DNA from 2 places in the Rothia koreensis genome. Region 2 is predicted to be linked to the other one. Evidence: riboswitches for the same ligand, from Rfam matches in the RefSeq annotation. Region 2 holds a riboswitch; the other holds the start of a gene.
The links. Region 2 has a riboswitch for thiamine pyrophosphate ahead of thiM (hydroxyethylthiazole kinase). Riboswitches for the same ligand answer to the same signal wherever they lie in the genome.
Positions count from the first base shown of each region.

Region 1 (7,187 bases), 370 kb from region 2:
GGGGCGTTCTGCTGATGGTGGTCATCGGATGCCTGGCGATCACGGGCCTGGCCACGGCCTTGCCCGCCCGGCAGACGGCCAAGGAGCCGCCGGTCCGTGCGCTGGCCATGGACTAGGGAAACGGGACGACGCCCGGTGGGAAATCCACCGGGCGTCGCTGTATCTCGGCCCCGGGGGCTCCTAGTGGAAGAACCGGTAGGTTCCCAGAACCACGGACAGGCCGATCGCGACCACCGGTATTCCGAGACCGATCACCAGGGCGGCAGCGTCACGCCACGAGTACTCCGGCTGATGGACCCACGTTCGCGGTCCCGCGCCGAACCCCCGGGCCTCCATCGTCATGGCAAGGCGGCTCGCCCTGCGCAATGCCTGGACAATCAGCGAGAAGGCCTGCGTCGCGAAACCCCCGACGTTCCCGAGGATGCCTCGATCCGGCCCCAGGCCACGGGCCCGCCTGGCGGCCGCGAGAGTCTCCCATTCCGTGATCATGATCCCGACCAGACGAAATGCGGCGACGGCGGACAGCACGAACCGCGAGGGAAGCCGAAAGGTCTGGGCCAGGCTGTCCCCGATTTCTCGCGCATCGGTGGTCAGCAGCAACAGCACCGAGATCATCGCGAGCGCACATCCACGCAACGCAATCGCAATCCCTGCGTCCACCGAATCAGTGGTGAACAGGAACGGCCCGACATCGAGCAGAACGTCCCCCGTCTTGGGCGACAGGAGCGCCGTGGCCCATCCGCTGAAAACCGCGGCGGTGAAGACCGGCCAGAGTCTGACCAGCACGTTCCGCGGGTCGATGCGGGACCCGATCATCACAAGCACCAGAAAGAGCACGCCGGAACCTGAGGTCACCCCATCGGCGCTCACCAGGAACGCGACGGTCAGGGCAACGAGCAGAAGGATCTTGACCGCTGGATTCACGCGGCCCAGGCCTGAATCCGCCGCCGTGGCATTGTTCAGGAGGTCCATGCCTCACCTCCTGCCACCGCGTCGACCGACTCTGCCTCGACCACTCGGGCTTCCGGCCCCTGCGGGTAGTTCCCCAGGCGCAACTCTTCCCCACCGAGAGCCTCGACGAATGCGTGATCATGCGTCACGGACACGACCGCCAATCCCGCCGCCATGACCTCTCGAAGCAGATCGACGAGGTTAGCCCACGTGCGAGCGTCCTGCCCGAACGTGGGCTCGTCGAGAACCAGAATCCGCGGCCTGGCGGCGAGAGCCGTTCCGACCGAGAGGCGACGTTTCTCACCCCCGGAGAGCGTGAAGGGATTGGCGTCCTTCACGTGCTCCAGGCCGAGACGTTCCAGGAGCTCCTGCGCTCGCGCTTCCGGGTCCTCGCCGTCGTGCGTCTGCCCATTGGTGGGATGACGGCGTCCGGCGACGTCGGCCAACCGCGCTCCCAGCACGAGTTCTTCCCCGACCGTGGACCTCACGAATTGGTGCTCGGGTTCTTGGAAAACCGTGCCTATACGGGCAATCAGCTGTCCGGAGGTCCACGCCCAAGGGTCCCACGACGGGGTCCGGGCAACCCTGGCGGCGGGATCCCGAAGGTGCCTCAGTTCCTCCGACGCGGCAACATACCCCGCCGCCGGCGGGATCAGACCCGCGAGAGTCAGGGCGAGCGTGGATTTTCCGGCGCCGTTCGGCCCGGTCACCGCCAGGTGCTGGCCCCGATGCACCCGAAGACCGACGTTCTCGGTTGCCCGGACGGCGTCCCTCGCGGCCGGAATCGGAGTGGACGGAGACTTCCTGACGGCACGACGTCGAGCCCGTCGCCACGACCGGGAAGGCTGTTGTCGGGTCACCGCGAGACCGCACGCTTCGAGAAGCGGCTCCTGCCGATCCACCGGGACGTTGCCGGCCGCGGGCGCCACGGGCCGTCGCGGAACGTGGTCGGGGACCCAGACGCCGGCGTCGAGCAACTCCTCGCGCGCCCGTCCGAGAACTTCGGCGGGAGTGCCGTCGTGGCTGATCCCGCCCTTCGACGACAGCACGATGATCCGGTCGACGACGTCGGCCCACACGGCCACGCGGTGCTCCACGACCACCAGGGTCGATCCGTATTCCTCCGCGGCCGCGACCACGGCGTCCCGGACCTCCACGACGCCGTCCGGGTCGAGGTTCGCGGTCGGCTCGTCGAGCAGCAAGAGACCGGGTTCCATTGCGAGGATCCCGGCCAGCCCAAGACGTTGTTTCTGCCCTCCGGACAGCGCCGAGGTCGGATGCTCCCACGGAAGATCGAGTCCGACCGATTGCAGGGCGCGCCGACATCTCCCGACGATCTCGTCCCGTGGCACCCCGAGGTTCTCCGGCCCGAACGCGAGGTCATCGCCGACCCGAGAAAGAACGATCGAGGATTCCGGGTCCTGCTGCATCAGACCGACCGATGCTCTCGCGTCCCGGGGGTCCGTGCCGTTGACGGTCACCCGTCCGAGGGCGGCTTCGCCGTCGTCGTCCTCGAGCACACCGGCCAAGGCGTGGAGAAGGGTAGATTTGCCCGCGCCGGACGGACCGAGCAGCAGAACCTTCTGCCCGGGCGCGATGTCCAGGTCCACGTCGCGGAACGCGGGCTCATCCCGTCCAGCATGGTGCCATCCGAAGCCTCGGGCGCTGACGGACGCGCCCCCGGCGCTCACGCACGCCGCCGCATCTGTCGGGCATCGCGGCCTGCCGCGACCGAGCCGAGAACACCGGTCGAGATCAGGGCACGCATCAGGGCCCACGCGAGGAAACCGGCGATAAGGAGCCCGGAGACCACGGCGCACACCACGTAGACGACCTGGTACCGGGGTTCCCAGAAGGCGTAGTACATGAAGACTTCGCTGATCCCCATGAACAATCCCGATACTGCGCCGGACAGAAGCGCCGTGGGGAGTCCGAAACGACGGTACAGCAACGCGGCGAACACGAGTTCGGCGCCGATTCCCTGGATCGCGCCCGAGAGAAGAACCCCGGCGCTGTAATGCGTACCGAGGAGGGCCTCAATCACCGCAGCAACCATTTCGCAGTAGATCGCGGCGCCCGGTTTCCTGATCACGAGTCCGCCGACGACGCCGGCAATGAGCCAGCCACCGCCGATCAGGCCCGACAAGGGCGGAAATCCGACGGTCGCTGTCTGCGTGGCCGGTGAGACGGCATTGGACCAGATCCAGAAGATGACGCCGCAGACCACCGCCAGAACGGATGCGATGACCATGTCGATCACGCGCCACGATGCTCGCCGTCGATGTGGGGCCGCACCGTTTCGAGCAGGACCCCGGTCCAGGGATTCGGATGAGGGTGTGGTGTTCATCGGTCTTCCTCCTGTACAAATCAGGAGGGGAGGTCGCACGCCGTTCTTCATTCGGGTACGCCCGAGATCTCGACTCCCTACGTCGGTGCTAACCGCATCAGGTCGAGGGTCTGCTTTCGCACTCTCAGCCTCGTTCGAGGCTCCCCTGTCGTTCGTGAACGCCGCCCAGTCTAACCGATCGTTTCACTTCGGGTGAATCTCCAGGCCGTTGCGGACAAAGGCAAACCAGTGCGATTAGGCTGTAAGAAGCTGTACGTGACCGGCCGCACCGCCGGTGCGAATGAAGAGGAGAGATGCATGAGCAACCCCGCAATCAAGATCGGTTCCACGGTGGCTTCCTTGGCGGGAGTCTTTGCCGCCAACAAGGTCATGACTCTCGGGTGGAAGAAGGTCACGGGCAATGAACCGCCGTCGAACAACCCTGATCCCGAGGAGAGCGTGCGAGACATCGTCATCTGGACCGCGATCAGCGGCGTCGTGGCGACCCTGATCAAACTCAGTGTTACTCGCCTGGCCAACAGGCTGGAACACAAGGAAGAGATCGAGACGGGCGGCCAGGCCGAGGTCTGACTCGCCCGGAGGTTGCCTGCGTGCGCGGGCGATGAGCCCATACGGTGCCGATCGTCGTTCTGCGGCGGGACGTGGTTCCCGCTGCGAACGACGACCGGCACCGTTGCGTTCGGCCGCTGCTCCCGGCGCCGCACGAAGCGCCGGCCGGCGAGGCTGAGCTGCGTCACTGGTCGTGGCCGTCCGGCCCCTTGGCCGGCCGCTCCTGACCGTCCTTCTCGAGACCGGCGGCTTCGGCGTCGATGTCCTTGGGCTCGTCCGTCGCCTGCACAGGCGCTTCTTCCTGTTCCTCCTCGCGGTTCATTTGCTCCACGAGGTCGGCCAGTTCATTGACGGTCAGGGCCGAGGCGGTGAAGTGCCGGTTGCGGAAACCGGACCGACCGACCATGTGCGAGGAAACGGGCACGGCGAGAATCTGGAGGGTCCAGGCGAGAATGAGCGCCGGGACCAGTGCCCAGGACCGCGAAGCGATGCCGAGCGCAATCAGGAGCAGGAACAAGCCGAAGACCTGGGGCTTGGCTCCCGGGTGGAGACGCGAGAGCACGTCCGGGAACCGTACGATGCCGACGGCCGCACCCAGCGACATCAGGCACCCGCCGATGAGGCAAATACCGGTCACCGTATCGAGTACGAGGTCCATCTACCGATCACCCCGCCGTGCCGTCGGCGTCGAACCGACGGTCTTGCCAGATTTGCGGGATCGTCCGTGCCCGTACGGACGCTCGGGCGAGGTGGTCGCCGCCGAGGACTCGGGCTTTTCGCGCTGGTCCTTGCGTTCGCGCTTGTTGTTGGCAAAGCGCGCGACCGTCACGGAACCCAGGAATCCGACGAGCGAGATCACGATCAGCATGGTGACGTTCTCGTAACTGTCCCTGTACACCATGTCCACGACGAGTCCTGCGCCGACGATGGCCAGCAGGACGTCGGAGGCGATCACACGATCCAACAGAGACGGCCCCTTGGCCAGGCGGACAATGGTTCCGATGGCGGCCAGAACGAGCAGCACACCGCAGACGATCATGACGATATTCACGATGTTCCCTCCCCCAGCTGGCCGGCTTTCAGGGCGCGATGGCTTTCCTTGGTCCCCATCACGCGAATCACCAGGTCCTCGATCTTCCGCACTCCGTCCTGAAACTTGCGGACGTCCGCTTCGTCGTTGACGTCGATGACGTGGAAGTAAATGGTCGCGGTTCTCCGATCGACCTCGACCACCAAGGAGCCTGGGATCAGGGAGACGATGTGACCGACCACGGTGATGAGCAGGTCGCTGTTGATACGAAGTCGCACCGATACCACGGCCGAATGTGGAGCTCCTTGGGGTCGGACGGTGAACCAGAGGATCTCGAAACTCGCGTGGGCGATCCACCACACGAATTTCGTCATCAGCACGGCCGCCCAGAACACGTTGAACCTACCGGACAACTGCACCGGGGGCAGATAGAAGATGCGTACGATCACCAACGCGATGATCAGTCCGAAGACCAGGTTCCCGACCGAGAAATCCCGCCACAGGGCACCCCACACCAGGACCAACCACACGATCAGCGGCAGTTCGGTGCGCAGAGTGTTCTTGGGCCGGACGCGTGGGGCCCGGTGCGCCGAAGGACTCATGTCAGTGACCCCCTTCCGCAGAGGCTCCGTGGTCCGATCCGAGAACGGCGTCGATGTAGACCTGCGGGTTGCTCAGATTCCCGGAGGCCTGATCGGACAGGTCGAACAGGGGCCCGGCGAAGACCGTGATGGCGACGCCGACCACCACGAGGCCGATGGTCGAGGCCATCATCGGTCGGGGCAGGAGAGTGACGTCCTTGCCCTTGTAACGCCTCGATTCGACGTCGAGTTCGCCCGACGTCCGGACGCCGTACTTGCCGTCCTGGTCCTTGGCCAACAGGATCGGATCCGGGAATTCGGCGTCCTCCGGTTTGCGCCAGAAGGCGCGGTTCCAGATTCGTGTGAGGGTCAACAGGGTCAGCAAGGACACGAAGACGCCGACGCCGGCCAGCACGTACCCCTGCCACGTTCCGGCCTGAACGCTCGCGTCGATCAGGCCGACCTTGCCGAGGAATCCTGAGAACGGCGGAATGCCGCCCAGGTTGATCGCCGGGATGAAGTAGAGGACGCCCAGGATCGGGGCGATCTTCGCGAGCCCCGCGAGTCGGTCCGTATTGGCGGATCCGCCGCGTCGCTCGATGAGACCCACGACCATGAACAGGCTCGTCTGGATCACGATGTGGTGTGCGATGTAGAAGACCACGGCCATCAGGCCTTCGGGCGTGGCCAAGGAGATGCCCCAGATCATGTAGCCGATGTGGCTGATGAGAATGAATGACAGGGTTCTCTTGATATCGCTCTGCGTGAGCGCGCCCAGGATCCCGACGACGAGCGTGGCCGCGGCCACGAGGGCCAGCAAGTTGTCCACTCGGCTCTCGGGAAAGAGAAGGATTTCGGTACGGATGATGGCGTACACGCCGACCTTGGTCAGCAACCCCGCGAACACGGCGGTGACGGGGGCCGGAGCCGTCGGATAGGAGTCCGGGAGCCACAGCGACAAGGGGAAGACCGCGGCCTTGATCCCGAAGGCGACCAGCAGCATCAGGTGCAGCTGCACCTGAGTTCCCACCGGCAGATGCCCCGCCTTGACCGCAATGTCGGCCATGTTGACCGTTCCGACGGCCCCGTAGATCATGCCGATCGAGATCAGGAACAACATCGACGAGATCACGGAGACCACGGTGTATGTGATTCCCGCGCGGATCCTCGGCGCGGAACCGGACATGGTCATCAGCACGTAACTGGCGGTCAGGAGAATCTCGAAACCGACGTAGAGATTGAACAGGTCACCGGCGAGGAACGCGTTCGAGACGCCGGCGAGCAGAACGAGGTAGGTCGGGTAGAAAACGGAGATGGGCGCGTCCGAATCCCCGTCCGCGAGGCCCTGTCCGGTCGCGTAAATCATGACCGCAAAGGAAACGAGCGTCGAGACCACGAGCATCAGAGAGGACAGCTGGTCCACGACCATCACGATGCCGAAAGGCGCGGCCCATGCTCCCAGGGTGACCGATTGGGGTTCGCCGCCCCAGGTGGAGACGAGCAGGACGGACTCGAGGCACAGGGTGGCCAGCATGGCCACGACCGAAAGGAGTCGCTGTGCGTTGGGGTGCTTGTACAGCGTGAAGCTCGCGCCCGCCGCCAGGAGGGGCAGGACGACCGCGGCCGGGGCAATGTCAACGATGCTCATGCGTGCCACTCCCCTCTGTCGCGGTCGCCTTGGTCGAGATGGGGGTGATGCTCACCCGAGAAGCCGGGCACTTCGTCCGGT
Region 1 is NZ_CP197643.1:2,754,943-2,762,129, forward strand. It holds gene ACTSLZ_RS12255 (FtsX-like permease family protein) at 1-116, shown strand, start outside; gene ACTSLZ_RS12260 (energy-coupling factor transporter transmembrane component T family protein) at 181-972, opposite strand; gene ACTSLZ_RS12265 (ABC transporter ATP-binding protein) at 960-2,642, opposite strand; gene ACTSLZ_RS12270 (ECF transporter S component) at 2,639-3,298, opposite strand; TPP riboswitch at 3,356-3,455, opposite strand; gene ACTSLZ_RS12275 (DUF4235 domain-containing protein) at 3,596-3,868, shown strand; gene ACTSLZ_RS12280 (cation:proton antiporter) at 4,032-4,505, opposite strand; gene ACTSLZ_RS12285 (monovalent cation/H+ antiporter complex subunit F) at 4,506-4,898, opposite strand; gene ACTSLZ_RS12290 (Na+/H+ antiporter subunit E) at 4,895-5,479, opposite strand; gene ACTSLZ_RS12295 (Na+/H+ antiporter subunit D) at 5,481-7,106, opposite strand; gene ACTSLZ_RS12300 (Na(+)/H(+) antiporter subunit C) at 7,103-7,187, opposite strand, start outside.
Region 1: linked by a shared signal. The riboswitch ahead of ACTSLZ_RS12270 (ECF transporter S component) and the one ahead of thiM (hydroxyethylthiazole kinase) in region 2 are both predicted to bind thiamine pyrophosphate.

Region 2 (7,187 bases):
CCTCCACGGCTTCCGCGCGAAGGGCCAAGCGCTGGCCGACGTCGGCGTAGATCCAGAAACAGGGCAGAACCGCCGCGGCACCAACGTCGTAGGGTTCGTACGCGCACGCCGCGAGCAGGGTGTACATGTACCCCCTGGTGGTCGGGGACGGCGCCTCCGGCCTGGGCAAGGAACTCAGACGACGGTCGCCCATGAGTTGGGTGTGAAGGGCTTTTTCGTCCGCGACGGCCGAGCTCGCGCTCCCCGCCCAGAATTCCGCGGCCTCCTGCGAAGGTGCTCGCGTCGCCAACATCGCGAGCGCCCGCGAGTAATTGCCCAGGTAGAAGGCGTCCTGCTGGATGTAATCGACGAAAATCTCTGGGGCGAGAGTTCCCGCGGCGAGCTTCTCGAGGAAGGCCAGACGGTTGACTCGGTCCAGGATCCCGGAGGCATCGTTCCACAGGCGACTCGTGAATTCGCCGGTCCGCCACTGGCCGGCCTTTTCTTGGGTGATTGGGTTCATGGCGTGCTCACGCTCCGTAGGTGGTTCTACCTCAGTACTTGGGACAAGTGGTTGACGGGGCCGTGGCCCTGGTCCGGGTATCGCGAGAGGCGCCACTCGGCGCCGTCCTTGAGCGCCCTCGTGAGGAAGTTCTTGCCGTCCCTTGCTGCGGCTTCGAGGGCGTCGTCGTCAATGACCCGGGGTTCGGCGCTGTCCGTGTCCCGCATCTCCTGCCTGGAATTCCGGGCCGCGAATCCTGCGATGGCGGACGAGAGGGTGCACCCCGTTCCGTGCGTGTTGCGCGTCCGGACTCGCGGCGAGCTCAACTCGACCAAAACGGGGTTCCCTGCAGACTCGTTTCCGGACGACGTCGCCCCGGGTGCCCAACCGGGGACCGTCGCAAGGATGTCCACGGCCTCGCCGGTGCGCATATGCCCGCCCTTGAGGAGAACGGCGCGGGGGCCGAGCGCGAGCAGCTCCTTGGCCTGTGTCTGCATCTCCTCGACGGATTGGGCGACCCTATCGGGACGACCCAGCAGCCGGGCACCTTCCGGCAGATTGGGCGTGATGAGATCCGCGAGGGGAAGCAGATCACCGCGGAGCGCGGCGTCGGCATCCTCGCTCAACAGGGGGTCCCCACTGGTTGCCACCATCACCGGGTCAAGAACCACGGTGCCGAAGTGCTCGCGACGCTCGGAGATCAGCGCCGCGACCGTCCGCACCACGTCGGCGGTGCCGAGCATGCCGATCTTGGTTGCGTCCACCGGCAGGTCATCGATCACGGACTCGATCTGGGTGGCCACCACCTCGCTCGGGACCCCGTGGACATCACGGACTCCGCGCGTGTTCTGGCTCGGCAACGACGTCAGGCACGCGCACCCGTAGGCCCCGACGGCCGAAAAGGCCTTCAGATCGGCCTGGATTCCGGCGCCTCCGGAAGGGTCGGAGCCTGCGATGGTCATGGCGACGGGTGGCCGCATCACGAGTCACGTCCTCTCATCAGGGTCATGGTTGCAAGACGCCGCATCTCCGCCGCCGCGTGCCGAGGATCCTCCGCGCCCGCGATCGCCGAGACCACGCACAAGCCATCGACGGGGACTCCCGCGAGCCGGGTCGCCGTGGACGGATTGATGCCGCCGATGGCCACACTGGCCAAACCGACCGTTCGGGCGAAGGCCGCGCACGCGGTGACGCCATCGGGCCCCAGCGGCGGGCCGGCGTCGTTCTTGGTGGGCGTCGCCCAGACGGGCCCGATGCCCAGAACATCCGCATACCGTTCGGCCACCGCGGCCCGGGCTTCGTCCGGACTCGACACCGAGAGGCCGACCATCAGGTCCCGTCCGAGGACCCGGCGAGCCTCCTTCGCTGCGGCGTCCGACTGGCCGACATGGACATTGAGGCCCAGGTCGGCCGCGATATTGAGCCTGTCGTTGACGAACAGATGCGCGGGCCGTCCCGAGTCCTGTTCGGCCCTCCCGACGGCTTTCGCGCATTCCTTCGCCAATACGGAGAATTCGGAATCCCCCAGTTCCTTGTCACGCACCTGAACCACACCGACGCCGCCCATCACGGCCTCGTACACCACGTGCGGGACGCGTTCGACGCCCCCGCAGAGTGCGGTGTCGGTCACGAAGTACAGGGAGAAGTCTGTGGTCGGAGGAATCACGGGGCGTCCTCTACGATCTCGGCCGTGCGGGCGATGCCCTCGGGATACAGCTCGTACAGAGCATCGAGCCACCGCACACGGAACGTTCCCGGGCCTTCGGCGGTTCTGCCTGCCAGGGTTCCGGCGGCCCCCAGGTGCGCGTGAGCGGCCACGGCGGCGTCGTGATCCGACAGGCCGGCCGGACGCGAGGCGCCGAGGTAGGCTGCCACCGTTGCCCCGAGGGAACATCCCGTGCCAATGACCAATGGCATGAACGGGTGACCGCTGGTCACCCACGTGATTCGATCCGCGGAGACAATCGCGTCCCGCTCCCCGGAGATGGCGACGACGCCGCCCGTGCGCTCTGACAGTGCATGTCCGGCGTCGAGAGCGGATTCGACGTCGTCGGTCGATTCGACCCCGCGGCCTCCGTACCCCAGCCCTGCGAGGGCCACGATCTCACTCGCATTTCCCCTGATCACAGACGGTCGGGCCTCGAGCAGGTTCCGGGAGAGTTCGGTGCGCACGGGGAGAGAGCCCACGGCGACAGGATCCAGGACCCAGGGCACGCCGTTGGTTCGGGCCGTTTCGACCGCGGCCTTGATGGCCGAGATCTGAGTATCCGAGACCGTTCCGACGTTCACCAGAAGTCCGTTGGCCACTCCGGCGAAAATGCCGGCTTCCTCCGGATGCTCGACCATGGCCGGAGAGGCGCCAACGGCGAGCAGAACGTTGGCGGTGATCTCCTTGACCACGGCATTGGTCAGGCAGTGGACCAGAGGAGTGGTGTCCCGCACCGCTCGAGCCGGATCGATCACGACCCGATCGGCACCGTTGGACCCGGCATCGGTGATCGACGCTTCGATGTTCTGCGAACCAGCCATGGTGACCATCCCTTCGCTAGTACTGGCTAGATCAGGTTCAAAGGGTCGTATCTCAGCCTCAGGGCACCCCTCGTCACTGCGAACGCTCACGTGCGCTCCGATCCAACTGTAGTCCGCGGACCCGGGCCGCGGCATGGACAGAGCCAAAGTACCGAGAATCTGTGGACACCGACGCGAGAAGGCGGTTTTCCACAACGCATATCCACAGTGTGGAGAACTTACACGATTGTGACTTCACATCGCCCACGAACTCGACGGCGAACCGTCACCTCGGATCGTTTCGCAACCATTGATCCCGCAATGACGGGGATGTTGTGGACCAATCTGCCCCCGAGAGGACGCTGATCGACGTCGTCCGGTCATGAGGAGAGTCGACCGGCCTCCCCACATCCGACCTCACCCGTCCCCACCTGTGGAAAACTTTTCGCACAGGTGGTGGAGAATTGGGGACACTCGGAAGCCGTCCTGTGGACAGTTGTGGATATTTGTGGACAACCCATTGTCGTCTCGGCTCGTTCGTGACGAGGCGATCGCCGTCGCGACCTGCACCCCGACGTACGACCCCTTGTCTCGACACCAAGCCGCAAAGTTCGCGCTGACCAGCGGACCTTCTGACCGAGCGACACCCCATCAGCCCCGCCCCTCGATCCCCATGGGCACACGGAAGGCGGGTCCGGACGACGTCGCCCGGCCAAGCTTTCTCCACAGGCGTTGTCCCCAGGCGTGGACAACTTACATGCGCGTAGTTCGATTCCCCACCGGGCTCGTGTTTCGAATCGGCTTCGGCCCCATGAGCGCGTCGAAGCCTTCGACATTCCACAACACTTAGGACACGTGTTCGACTTGTGCACATCGTTGTGCACACCTGTGGATAACTTTCTCCACCGCCTGTGGGGTTCGCCGTGCGTTCGGCACTCCCGACCCCACACCTCGTGGGTCACGGGGCCGGGTCCGCCCCGGAGCGACGGGTGAGCCAGAGCGCGCCAGCAAGCGCCAGACCCCAGAGCAGGAACAGGGGATCCCAGAGAATGGCGTGCCCCCATTGCGCCGGCCGATTCGACGTCGACGGGCCCATGACGATCCCGATCCAGCCGCCGACCGCCCCCAGAGCGCCCCACCCGATCAGCGCGATGGCGCCGATCCAGGAGACGGCACGGACCCATCGATGCGGAGGACGGCGGAGGTGGTCGACCCACGGGATCAAGGCGGCGGCCGCCTTGCCCAAACCGACAAGACCGAGCATCCAACGGAAGCCGGCATCGCCGTCCCGGTGCATGCGGACCGCAAAGTCCCCGACGGTTTCCAGGAGCAAGGACCCGCCGAGCGCCCAGTACAGGCTCGCCGCAGCATGACAGAGCCCAAGAACCATCGCCACGGCAAGCAGGCGCTGACCATCCGATCTCTTCATGTCTCGAGCCTATTGACCCATTTCGGTTCGAGCCAGGGGTCCATCCAGACAGCACGGTGCTTTCATCCAGCGAGGCCCCAGCAGCTGTCTCGCTTCTCATTCAAAACACGACAGCGAATTCCGAATTTCGCGTGTCCCTCAAAATTTTGGTTAGACTCGCTGACCGGCTCGCACAACATTTGACTCCAATCACATTGAGGAACACGTTATGAGTAAGTCATTCACTTTCAGCGCCGCTACTGCCTTGGCGAGCGTGCTCGTTCTCGGCGGTGCCGCGGCAGCCAATGCCCACGGGTACATCGGCAATTCCGAATCGGATGTGACCGCTCGTGCGGCCATGAGTTCGAACACCGATTTGGGCGCGGTCCAGTACGAGCCGCAGTCCATTGAGGCACCGAAGGGGTTCAGCCTGGATCCCTCGACTGGTGGCCCGGAGGACGGACACCTGGCCTCCGGGGGTACGGATCTCGCCAAGAACCTGGACGAGCAGTCCTCCGACAGGTGGGACAAGAACGAGGTCCAGGCCGGCCAGGAACTCAACCTGGGTTGGGAGTACACGGCCAAGCACCCCACGGCCAAGTGGCACTACTACATCACCAAGAACGGCTGGGACCAGAACTCCCCGCTGACTCGCGATGAGCTGCAGCCGCTGTCCGAGGTCGACGGCGATGGTTCGCTTCCCACTGACGGGACCGCGGACCAGATGAAATTGCCCGACGACCACAAGGGATATCACGTGATCTACGCCGTGTGGGATATCGAGGATACTTCCAACGCGTTTTACAACACCGTCGATGTGAATATCAACGACTGATATTTTCTGACATTCGGTCGCGTTGTTTCCTGTCCGGTGTCGACGAGGACTTCGGTCGTCGTCGGCACCGGCGGGGCTCACCCGGCGACGGCGGGCAGGTGAGCGCGCACAATTCTCGACCCCCTGGTCAATGCCACGAGACCCATAAAAATTCGGGCTTTGATCCCGATCCCGCGCGGCACCGGAGCGCCGCGGAAATAGTGACCCGATTCGAGGAGCTTCGCGCCGACGCCCCACCTTTCCACCTCGGCCTCAGGGTCATCGACCCAGTAGACCATTCTGGCCGAACTTCCCGCTTTCTCCAGTTGACGCTGCGAGTGCTTGAGCCCGTCCTTGCTGGAACAGTCGAAGCCGACGTCGACACCCCCAAACGCGGCCTGCAGACCGTCCATCAGACGGGCGACTCGATCGTGCGACAGGTAGTGCAGGACTCCACAGGCGATGACGAGAACCGGTTTGCCCGCCGTTTCCACACGCTCCATCCACGAGTTCTCTGACAAATCCGCGGCCACTGTGCACAATCTCGGGTCCTCCTGAAGATATTCCCCACGCAGGCGCGCGACGGACGGGAAATCGACCGCGTACCAGGATCGTGCTTTCTGTCCAGCCCGCCAGAACGTGGTGTCGAGACCTGCACCGAGTTCGAGAACCACCCCGTCGGGGTTCCGCTCCAGGAAGTCGCGGACCATGCGGTCGAACGCATGGGAACGGACGACATAGCAGAAGTCCCCGAACCTCTCCGCATTCGTGCTCGCACGCACCTTCACGCCGAGATCATGCAAGAGTCGGTCGCCCGCGGGATCCGGAAGAACCTCGGGGAAACGCTGCGCCGCTCGTGCCCGTCCCAACAACGGGACCAGCAACGTCCCCTCGACGTTACTGTCGCTCAGTCCTTCGAGTTCCGGAAGAATAAGGTCCGGCGTCGAACGATTCATGGGCTCCCCTCAGAGATGGTGCGCTTGAAGGCCCTGCCCGCCGCTCGGCACGCAGTCCGATGAGGGAATCAGAGGCTCTGTACGACGCAGTATAAAGGCACATGAGACTCATGAGCATGTGTTGTCCACAGCTCAACCAGAAGCCGGACACATCGTTCCATGCACAGTTCGCATTCGTCGTCCATGGTGTGGGGTCCTCCCCTACTATCGACGTATGAGCACTTTGAGCGACCAATTGAGCAGTCTGCCGTCCTTCCCCAAGAACCTCCCGATCCTCGACCCTGCGACGGTTCCCCAGGACCCGGAGCAGTTGTTCCAGGAGTGGTTCCAGGATGCGATCGCATCAGGCAATCGGCAGCCCCATGCGATGACGTTCACGACGATCCAACATGGGGACACCCCCGTCGGTCGTACCCTCATCGTCAAGGACATCGACGAACGCGGCTTCCATTTCTCGACGCACCGGACCTCCCGCAAGGGGGAACAACTCGAGAAGAACCCGCGCGCCTCCATGGTCTTCTTCTGGCGGGAGTCCGGGCGACAGGTTAGGGTCACGGGCAACGTGGTCGCCCTCAGCGGCGAGGAATCAGAGCGCGATTGGGAAAAGCGCCCCAGCTACACGGGCGAGCCGAACCCGGAGTGGCAGCTCTATTCTCTGGAACCCACGGAATACGAGTTCATGCAGGCCCGCGAAGACCGCAACCATACGAGGGTCGAATACGTTCGCGAATCCTCCGGATGGGAGAACCACCTGGTCACGACCCCGGCCGGCTGACCCTGCCATGATGGAGACATGAATGAGACGCCACACGAGAACGCGGCGGAACTGAGAATCAGGCCCTCACAAGGACCCACGGACTACGCTCCACTCGCCGCAATCTGGCGAAGCGCGGTCACAGCGACCCACGATTTCCTGGCCGAAACTGACCGCGAAGAGATCGAATCCACGTTGGAATCCGATGACTTCCCCGCCGTTTGGCTCGATGTCGCCGAGTTGGACGGTCGGCAGGTGGGGTTCTC
Region 2 is NZ_CP197643.1:216,533-223,719, forward strand. It holds gene ACTSLZ_RS00975 (TenA family protein) at 1-502, opposite strand, end outside; gene thiD (bifunctional hydroxymethylpyrimidine kinase/phosphomethylpyrimidine kinase) at 529-1,461, opposite strand; gene thiE (thiamine phosphate synthase) at 1,461-2,147, opposite strand; gene thiM (hydroxyethylthiazole kinase) at 2,144-3,010, opposite strand; TPP riboswitch at 3,001-3,091, opposite strand; gene ACTSLZ_RS00995 (DUF3995 domain-containing protein) at 3,948-4,418, opposite strand; gene ACTSLZ_RS01000 (lytic polysaccharide monooxygenase) at 4,627-5,232, shown strand; gene ACTSLZ_RS01005 (class I SAM-dependent methyltransferase) at 5,310-6,167, opposite strand; gene ACTSLZ_RS01010 (pyridoxamine 5'-phosphate oxidase family protein) at 6,382-6,942, shown strand; gene ACTSLZ_RS01015 (acetyltransferase) at 6,961-7,187, shown strand, end outside.